DNA from 4 places in the Priestia sp. SB1 genome. Region 1 is predicted to be linked to each of the others. Evidence: riboswitches for the same ligand, from Rfam matches in the RefSeq annotation. Region 1 holds a riboswitch; each other region holds the start of a gene.

The links. Region 1 has a riboswitch for thiamine pyrophosphate ahead of WKH56_RS31620 (thiamine phosphate synthase). Riboswitches for the same ligand answer to the same signal wherever they lie in the genome.
Region 2: it holds a riboswitch for thiamine pyrophosphate, as region 1 does, so the genes downstream of both, tenA (thiaminase II) here and WKH56_RS31620 (thiamine phosphate synthase) in region 1, are expected to answer to the same signal.
Region 3: it holds a riboswitch for thiamine pyrophosphate, as region 1 does, so the genes downstream of both, WKH56_RS13790 (acetylornithine deacetylase) here and WKH56_RS31620 (thiamine phosphate synthase) in region 1, are expected to answer to the same signal.
Region 4: it holds a riboswitch for thiamine pyrophosphate, as region 1 does, so the genes downstream of both, thiT (energy-coupled thiamine transporter ThiT) here and WKH56_RS31620 (thiamine phosphate synthase) in region 1, are expected to answer to the same signal.

Annotation. Positions count from the first base shown of each region.
Region 1 covers NZ_JBBJSS010000012.1:72,894-75,096, reverse strand. The annotation lists gene thiO (glycine oxidase ThiO) at 1-267, opposite strand, end outside; gene WKH56_RS31620 (thiamine phosphate synthase) at 251-874, opposite strand; TPP riboswitch at 996-1,097, opposite strand; gene WKH56_RS31615 (hypothetical protein) at 1,256-1,471, opposite strand; gene crcB (fluoride efflux transporter CrcB) at 1,523-1,909, opposite strand; gene WKH56_RS31605 (fluoride efflux transporter FluC) at 1,910-2,203, opposite strand, start outside.
Region 2 covers NZ_JBBJSS010000004.1:548,606-550,808, reverse strand. The annotation lists gene WKH56_RS17970 (aldehyde dehydrogenase) at 1-45, shown strand, start outside; gene tenA (thiaminase II) at 73-762, opposite strand; TPP riboswitch at 858-956, opposite strand; gene WKH56_RS17960 (TspO/MBR family protein) at 1,183-1,929, shown strand.
Region 3 covers NZ_JBBJSS010000003.1:641,104-643,306, reverse strand. The annotation lists gene WKH56_RS13795 (MupG family TIM beta-alpha barrel fold protein) at 1-846, shown strand, start outside; TPP riboswitch at 1,069-1,171, shown strand; gene WKH56_RS13790 (acetylornithine deacetylase) at 1,286-2,203, shown strand, end outside.
Region 4 covers NZ_JBBJSS010000004.1:129,569-131,771, forward strand. The annotation lists gene WKH56_RS15800 (amino acid permease) at 1-715, opposite strand, end outside; lysine riboswitch at 818-1,002, opposite strand; TPP riboswitch at 1,177-1,277, shown strand; gene thiT (energy-coupled thiamine transporter ThiT) at 1,310-1,918, shown strand; gene WKH56_RS15810 (ethanolamine ammonia-lyase reactivating factor EutA) at 2,075-2,203, shown strand, end outside.

The DNA.
Region 1 (2,203 bases):
CTCTACGTCGATAGCCGTTTTTTCTTTTAGTTCCTTCACCAGTTCAGGAAACATGCTTCTGCTCTTAATAGCAAGGTCTAAAAGAGGACCTTCTTCATCAATTTCAGCTTGAGCACCTAAAATACCAGCGGCTGCACTTGAAGCTTCACAACCAACTTGATTGCGTTCAAGAATAGCTACTGACGCTCCTTGTTTTGACAAATGATAAGCGATAGAAGAGCTGATTATACCTCCTCCGATTAACAGTACATCATAATGCTGCTTCATTTTCTCCACCTCCAGATGTCCATATATGAGAATATTGTTTAATCGCTTTCAGGGGATCTTGCGCAAGCATGACACCAGACATCACGGCTATACCGTGTGCTCCTGTTTGAAGTACCTCTTTGGCATTTACAGGTGTAATTCCTCCAATGGCAATAACCGGTATCTGCACAGCGTCTACTACTTCTTTTAGTGCCGCTATCCCTCGACTTTTTAATTCTTTTTTTGAATGTGTTGAATAAATATGTCCGTATAAAATGTAGTGAGCACCATCTTTTTCAGCTTCTAAAGCCTCTTCCACAGAGTGAACTGACTTTCCAACAATAAGAGAAGGAAATGCGTCTATAACAAACGAAACGTCTAAACTATGATAGGCAAGCTGTACACCTTTTGCTTTTAAAGCATGCGCTACATCAACTCGGTCATTCACAATAATTTTAGAGCGACAAAATGGTAGGCTTTCTAGTAAACATTGAATCTGCTTTGCCGTTTTCTTTTTTTCTCTAATATGAATGGCGCCCGCAAAAGGCGCGATAGCCGTTAAAATTTTTTGAAGCTCTTCGATTGGCTGCTTATCTGTTGTAATGACATGAAATTTAGGAATATCCACATGATCGAAACCTTTCCATTCAGAATAAAGAGAAATTTCAATCACTTCATCTTGTGCAGAGGGCTTTATTACATACAAAAAACCACTCTACAACGTAGAGTGGTTAGCATGCATCGTTATGTAAACATGATCGCCACTTCCCTACGCTGGTCCAAACCAGATCAGGTTCAAAGGGTCCGAAATACATCCGTCTCAGCTTCAAAAAGCTCCCCTAGTGATTGCTATTTATTGATTTTGTTTTTGCACTTAAAATTATAACACAACTAGATGTAAATACAATATCTCTTTATGCTCTTACGGCTCTCTTCCTTTTATAGATGTATCTTTTAAGCTTCTTTACTAAGAGGCCCGGCGCACCGAATCATTCTGCTTTTTATATAGTTAGTAATCGGTATAGTCGTCAAATTCTTCTTTGTCTTTTTCCTTTTTCCGATCCCATATAAACAGCAGGAGTAACATAATAAAAGTTAGAATATAAAAACCGTAAAAAATAAATGCCGCCACAACATTTATAAATAAAAATAAAAAACCAATGATCTGACCTGCAACAGCTACAATCAACAAAATGTATTTCCAAACTTCTGCTTTTCTATCCATTCTCTACTTCTCCGTCTTTTTGTTTTTCCCTACTAGAAACGTTCTCTTTACTTATAATAAAAACGTTCCTGCCAGTAAACCGACTGTAAATAAACCAACTGTTCCAAATGCTGAAATCCCCACGTACGCCAACATTTTCCGATAAGATTTTTCCCGAATTAACTGTACGGTTTCCACACTAAACGTTGAAAAAGTGGTAAAGGCACCAAAAAACCCAATGCCAATCATTAAAAATATTGAATCATCATAAGCATGACTCGGAACCTTTCCATAATAACTACCGTAAAAAAGACCAAGCCCAAACGCACCGAGCAAGTTTACAAACAGCATTGAGACTGGAAAAGGAGGGTTTGAAACTGTTTTTGTAACTTTTAAACCCAAAAGATAACGGCATATTCCTCCAGCTGCCCCGCCAAGTGCCAAGCTCACTATGCTCATTTACTTCACCTCATGTACTTTCACTAAATTTTTCCCTGCCGCTTCACCGCATAGATAGCCTGCTAAAGCAAGAAGGATTCCACCTACTAAAGAGACAATGACATAAATGGCTCCCCAAAATAAATGGTGCTGAGTGAGAGAAATGACGTCTCCTGCAAAGGTTGAATACGTTGTAAAACCGCCGCACACGCCAACTCCTAGTCCAAGCTTTATCCATTCTTTTGGCTTTTTCCACGCAAAAAATCCTGTTAATAGGCCTAGTATGAAGCTTCCTAATAGGTTTTCAATTACCGT
Region 2 (2,203 bases), on a different contig from region 1:
TCAGAGAAACAAAACTTGAAAATGATTAAAAAATTATTGAAATAAAAAGCCTCCTGATAGGAGGCTTTTTCGTTATTTTGAAAGTGAAAGCTGAGAAAGCGGCCATTTTTCTTGTGTATACGCCATTTCCCAAAATAAATACTCCAGCTCACAGCTTTTGATAAAGTGATCTTTCATACGATTACGTTCTTCTTCAGTCGCTTGTTCGGCGAGTTCATCAAGCTTGCTACAAAACCATTGTGTTGTGCCATTCATTTCTTCATTATTATAAAACTGAATCCATTCATAAAAAGGATGAGAAGGAGATGGATTTACTTGTTCCGTAATGCGCTGGCCAATTTCAACGTACGTCCACGGACATGGAAGAAGCACGGCAATGATTTCCGCTAAGCTGCCTGTATGCGCAACGCTTGTCATATGGTTAATGTAGTGGCTGGCCGTTGGTGAAAGAGCCTCAGTGTGGAGGTCTTCATAGCGTACGCCTGCTACGTCACAAAAATTATTATGAGGGTGTACTTCACTATGTAATACCGTAGAAATGCCGGCATTAAAGGCTTCCATTTCGGTACGCGTGCGGCATTTTGTTAAAGCAGCGCCGTAAATGCGGACAAATGCTGTTAAGTATTCGTAGTCTTGAGAAACGTAGTGAATAAGCGCTTCTTTTGGCACGTCTCCTTCAGCAATTCCTTTAATAAAAGGGTGGTTAAAAATGGCTTCGTAAATATAGTTTGCTTCTTGTCTTAATTGAGATGAAAATGACATCAAAATCCTCCTTTAATATGAGAAAGTCACAAACAAGCACATAAAGGAAATAAAAAACACTCCGTTTATAAACGGAGTGGCAAAGGACAGTACAAAACTGAACATTGCCACTTTCCTACGCTGGTATGAGCCAGATCAGGTTCAAAGGGATCAAGAAAACTTGTCTCAGCCAGTCGGCACCCCTAGTGGACTTCCTATTAGTCTATGTTTAACTTACCATATATTCTGAAAAATAGAAAGCGTTATGGAAAATTGTTCCCTAACGGTTTTTATCTCTTAAAGAGGTAGCTTTTTGAAGCTATTTTTAATCATTTTTGTTTAAAAATGCATATTTTTAGGGAAGAAGAGGTATTAATGAAGGGAAGAGCCGTTTTCGTCTCCGAAACATTCCCATATAAATAGAAGAAAGGAGAGAACAAAATGGCAAAATTTCGTTTGTATGCTGTATTAAATACAGTAGGCTTGGCTATTACACTTCTTGTGAATTATTTAGCAAATGCGATTCCAATAGGAGGCAAAACAACGGCAGAGGCTTCTGCGCAAGTTCCTACGTTGTTTACACCAGCCGGTTATGCCTTTGCTATCTGGGGCGTTATTTATTTGTTATTAACCATTTGGGTTATACGCCAATTTTTTGCAAGAGAAGATCAAAAAGAAATATATGCACGTATAGGCATTTGGTTTTTTCTAAACTGTTTGTTAAATAGTGCGTGGATCTTTATTTTCCAAAACGATTACTATAAGTTATCCCTTTTAGTTATGCTCTTTATTTTAGGCACATTAATGATTGTATATTCCATTATTCAGCATTCTCGGATGACGACATGGTTTATGCGTCTGCCGATTTCGCTTTATCTTGGATGGATTTCTGTTGCGACTATTGTTAATGTATTTGTCGTATTTCAAGCAAATGGAATACAGCACTTGCTTGGCCTAAATGAATTAGCATGGACGATTATTATGCTGCTGGTAGGGGCTGCGCTGGGCATTATGTTTACATTAAAAAACCGAGACGCTGTTTATCCGCTTGTTTTTATTTGGGCTTATATTGCCATTGCGGTGAAACAAAGTGGAAATCAGCCAATTGTCATTACTGTTATCATCTCGATTGTTTTATTAGCAATTGTTATTATTGTGGGACTGATTAAACGCTATAGACGTTTTTAAAAAGAAGCTCTAGCTTTTGTAAGCTAGAGCTTTTTATGATGCTCTTTTGATTGTAAAAAAGCAGCTGTAAAAGCAATTAAGCTAATTAAAATACCAAAAGGAACAACAATTGGTACGAATGATAAAATAAATGTCATAAGCGTAACCTCCATGTTGCATCGGTGCATAATGAAAAATTCAACTTTTTAAATTGAAGTTCCGCTATTATAGTATGCTAGGCTTTATGTTTGGAGCCTATATGTTTAGAAATAAACGAAAAAGGCAACATACGTTA
Region 3 (2,203 bases), on a different contig from region 1:
GGAATAAGCGTGTATGCAGATGTATCTAAGCATACACCGGTTCATTTAGGTATCGAAAGCCTTATGACTCTATCTTCACTTGGCGTATCAGGTATTAGACTAGACGATGGCTTTAGCGTAGAAGAAACGATTTTACTTGCGGATGAGTTTTATATTGCCCTTAATGCAAGTACAGTGTCAAAACTAGAAATAGAAGCGCTATTATCTGCAGGTCTTCATCATCATCAGCTGCTTGCTTGGCATAATTTTTATCCGCGGCCTGAAACAGGGCTTGAAGAAACGTTTTTTCAACAGCAGACAGATTTATTTAATGAACTTCGTATTCCAGTTTGTGCTTATATTCCTGGAGAAGGCGAAAAGAGAGGACCTATTTATCAAGGACTTCCTACTAGAGAAAAAGACCGTAATAAATGTCCTTTTACCTCTGCAGTAGATTTATACGGATGCGGAGTAACGGAGGTTTATATTGGAGATCCATACGCCAGTTCAAATTTATTAAAACGTTTAGTTCAATATCAAGAAAACCGCATTATTCCGCTACGCATTCGTTCACCTCATATACAGGGAACGTACAGCGTGCGTCCGGATGTATCAAGAGACGTTCTGCGATTGGTTGATACACGATCTGTAAAACCAGTGCTGCCATTTCATACAGTAGAACGCAGAATCGGAGCAATTACAATGGACAATGATGGCTACGGACGTTATAGAGGAGAGGTTCAAATAGCTAAAAGGAATTTGTCTGCAAATGCTAATGTGAATGTGATTGGGTATGTAATAGAAGAAGATCACGAGCTGCTTTCATTAGTGAGACCGGGGCAAAAGCTTGAGCTTATTACTGTCTGAAGGAAAAAACGGTGTATTTTTAAAGAAGCCAATAGCTAACTAGTAATGTCACAAAAACAAAGAGCACACACTGCATGAAAAAGGTGTGTGCTTTTTCTTTTACTACTAAAAAGGAAACTATTTTCATTACCATATCATGAACCTTTCTATTGAATAAAACGCTTTACTATGATAAAACTATTACAGGTAAACATATGATAATAGATTAATTTCATAGAGATACAACACCACTAGGGGTGCTTTCGAAGCTGAGAGAGACGATAAGTCTTAACCCTTATAACCTGAACTAGGTAATACTAGCGTAGGAAAGAGGTATTGTAATGGATGTTTTGTATGGGATTTCCTTACGAACTCGTTATAATAATTTTGTGTACATAAACAAAAACACTTCTTTCCTGCGAAAGAAGTGTTTTTTTATGCGTAAAGGAAGGTGTCATACATGAAAGAAACAATTGATTTGCTTGTCAAACAGGTAGAGGAGCGCAAAGGAGAGTTAATCCAGTTATTAACAACGCTTGTTTCGTATAAAACGCCAGCGCCTCCTGCACGAAATTCTCATGAAGCGCAGCTGTACGTAGCGGATTTTCTTAAAAACTGCGGTTTTTCCATTGATATGTGGGACTTATATTCTAACGACCCTATCGTAGTGGGAACGTTAAAAGGACAAAAATCGGCTGACTATCAAAGCTTGATTATTAACGGCCATATGGATGTTGCTGAGGTACAAGAAAATGAAAATTGGGAAACCAATCCGTTTGAAGCTGTTGTGAAAGACAATATGATAATTGGACGCGGAGTTGCTGATATGAAAGGCGGTTTGGCGGGAGCATTATTTGCAGTTCAGCTTTTAACAGAAACAGGAATCGAGCTGCCAGGAGACTTGATTTTTGAATCCGTTGTAGGAGAAGAAGTAGGAGAGGCAGGTACGCTGCAATGCTGTCAGAAAGGGTATACAGCTGATTTTGCGCTTGTAGTCGATACAAGTGATTTACATATTCAAGGTCAAGGCGGAGTGATCACGGGATGGATTACGATAAAAAGCAGTAAAACCTATCATGACGGTACACGCCGAAGTATGATTCATGCTGGAGGAGGGCTGTTAGCCGCAAGCGCTATTGAAAAGATGGCAAAAGTGATCGGAGGGCTACAAGAATTGGAGCGTCACTGGGCTGTTACAAAGAGCTATCCAGGATTTTTGCCAGGGACAAATACGATTAATCCAGCAGTAATCGAAGGCGGAAGACATGCTGCTTTTATTGCAGATGAATGCAGGCTGTGGATCACCGTTCACTATTATCCTAATGAATCGTACGACCAAGTATCAAAAGAAGTGGAAGAATATATTATAGCTATTGCA
Region 4 (2,203 bases), on a different contig from region 1:
AGACTTGTTTAACTGCGCGAGGAACCGTTTTTTCCGGATCTTCACTTTCTCCAGCTGCGACTCCAAGCAACTCTGTTCCTTGGAATGAAAAACCAGCTGCCATAAAGATACCTAGTACAGTGAAGAATCCACCGTGAATCGGTCCATCACCAAGCGTGAAGTTTTTAAAACCTGGTGCTTCATTGTTAAAGATACCAAAAATCATCATAATACCAATAACTAAAAAGATAATAACCGTTACTACTTTAATTAACGAAAACCAAAATTCAGATTCACCAAATCCTTTTACAGAAAGGTAGTTAAGCCCAAACATAATTAATAAAAACAGGGCACTCCATAAAATAGAAGAAGAGTTCGGGAACCAAAATTTCATAATAAGGGCTCCAGCGGATAATTCAGCTGCAATCGTAATAGCCCAGTTATACCAGTAGTTCCAGCCGAGAGCGAAACCAAAGGATGGATCTACAAAACGAGACGCATACGTACTAAATGAACCAGCTTCAGGCATATAAGCTGCGAGCTCTGCTAGGCTGGTCATCAAAAAGTAAACCATTACGCCAATAATAGCGTAAGCTAAAAGCGCTCCCCCAGGTCCTGCTGTGTGAATTGCTCCACCACTTGCTAGGAATAAGCCGGTTCCGATGGCTCCTCCTAATGAAATCATCGTTAAGTGGCGAGATTTCAACCCACGTTTTAATTCTTGCTGCTCTTGCATAGATAAATACTCCTTTCGAATGTACGGAAAGAGACGGGATAACATAAAAAAAGCCCGCAGTATATGTGCGCGCTTTTAAATCTGAAAACCGCGTCAACCTTCCGTGAAGATAGCTCTTCACATCACTCGCATGATGTGACAGTTCTGTTCCTGTTCGGAGACAGCCCCAGCTTAAATCAACCGAGAAGTGATTTAAACTTCGGCAATTTTTCCTTTCAAGCAACATCCTCAATGTTCTCTGCATTTCCGTTACTTTACTATTAAAAACTGCGACCTCTACCTCATCGATTAGGATGAGGGTTTTTTATATTCAATTGACATAAAAGAAGTATAACAAATACTAAAACGATTGTCATTATAAAAAATAGATTCAGAAAATAGAAACATCTTTGAAATCTCTCGAATCTATTTTGTTACGTATGGTATAATAAACATTGTCTTTATACTACATAAATATCCAAACGTACCACAGGGGGAGCCGCCGTGCTGAGAGTGAACGAAATGTTCAGACCCTTCGAACCTGTTAGTTAACGCTAGCGTAGGAATGTGGGAATAGTAGCATATATTTGCTTACTCCTGTGTAAACCGTTTGATATGAATGATTCAAAAACAGGAGTGAGAAACGTGAATAAAGCATTACCTTTACAGGCTAAAATTGAAATAGCTATTTTTGCAGCATTGGCTTTTTTGATTGATCTTTTACCTTCTATAAAAATTGCAATAGGTGTAAGCATTTCGTTCTCTATGGTTCCTATCTTTATTATGTGTTTTCGATGGGGAGTTAAAGGAGGAGCTTTATCTGGATTTCTATGGGGAATATTACAACTAGCTTTAGGAAATGCGTATATTTTAACCCCGTTGCAAGCTTTTATAGAGTATATTATCGCTGTTACCTTTATTGGATTTGGCGGGATTTTCTCTAGTTCTATTAAAGGATATTTAGCTAATAATCAAAGATCAAAAGCTTTCTTTTTTATTATCTTATCTTTAATTATAGGAAGTTTTGCTCGTTATTTTTGCCATTTTATTGCCGGTTTAATATTTTGGGGATTTGCTGCACCAAAAGGAATGCCTGTTCTATGGTATTCTTTCTCGATAAATGGGATTTCGATGATTGGGTCGTTGCTATCATGTCTAATTATCCTTTCATTGTTAATTCCATCGGCATCAAGAATGATTGTAACTAAATCACACTCATCATAAGAAAAAAGACTAAATCTGCCAAGATTTAGTCTTTTTTCTTATTTGTCACCTTTGTTTACACAAAAGTGTGTCAGGTTTGATAACATAGTTAGTGAAATATTCAAAAAACTGTTTTATGATAGTCAACATATTCAAACGAGATAAAGGATTGATCGTATGCTACAGAAATGGATCACGAGCATAGGTTTAGATATTGGAACAAGCACAACAAAACTGATTGTAAGCAAACTGTTAATAGCAAATCAACAAAATCAGTTTACGCTGCCAGGCTGTCAAATTATTGAT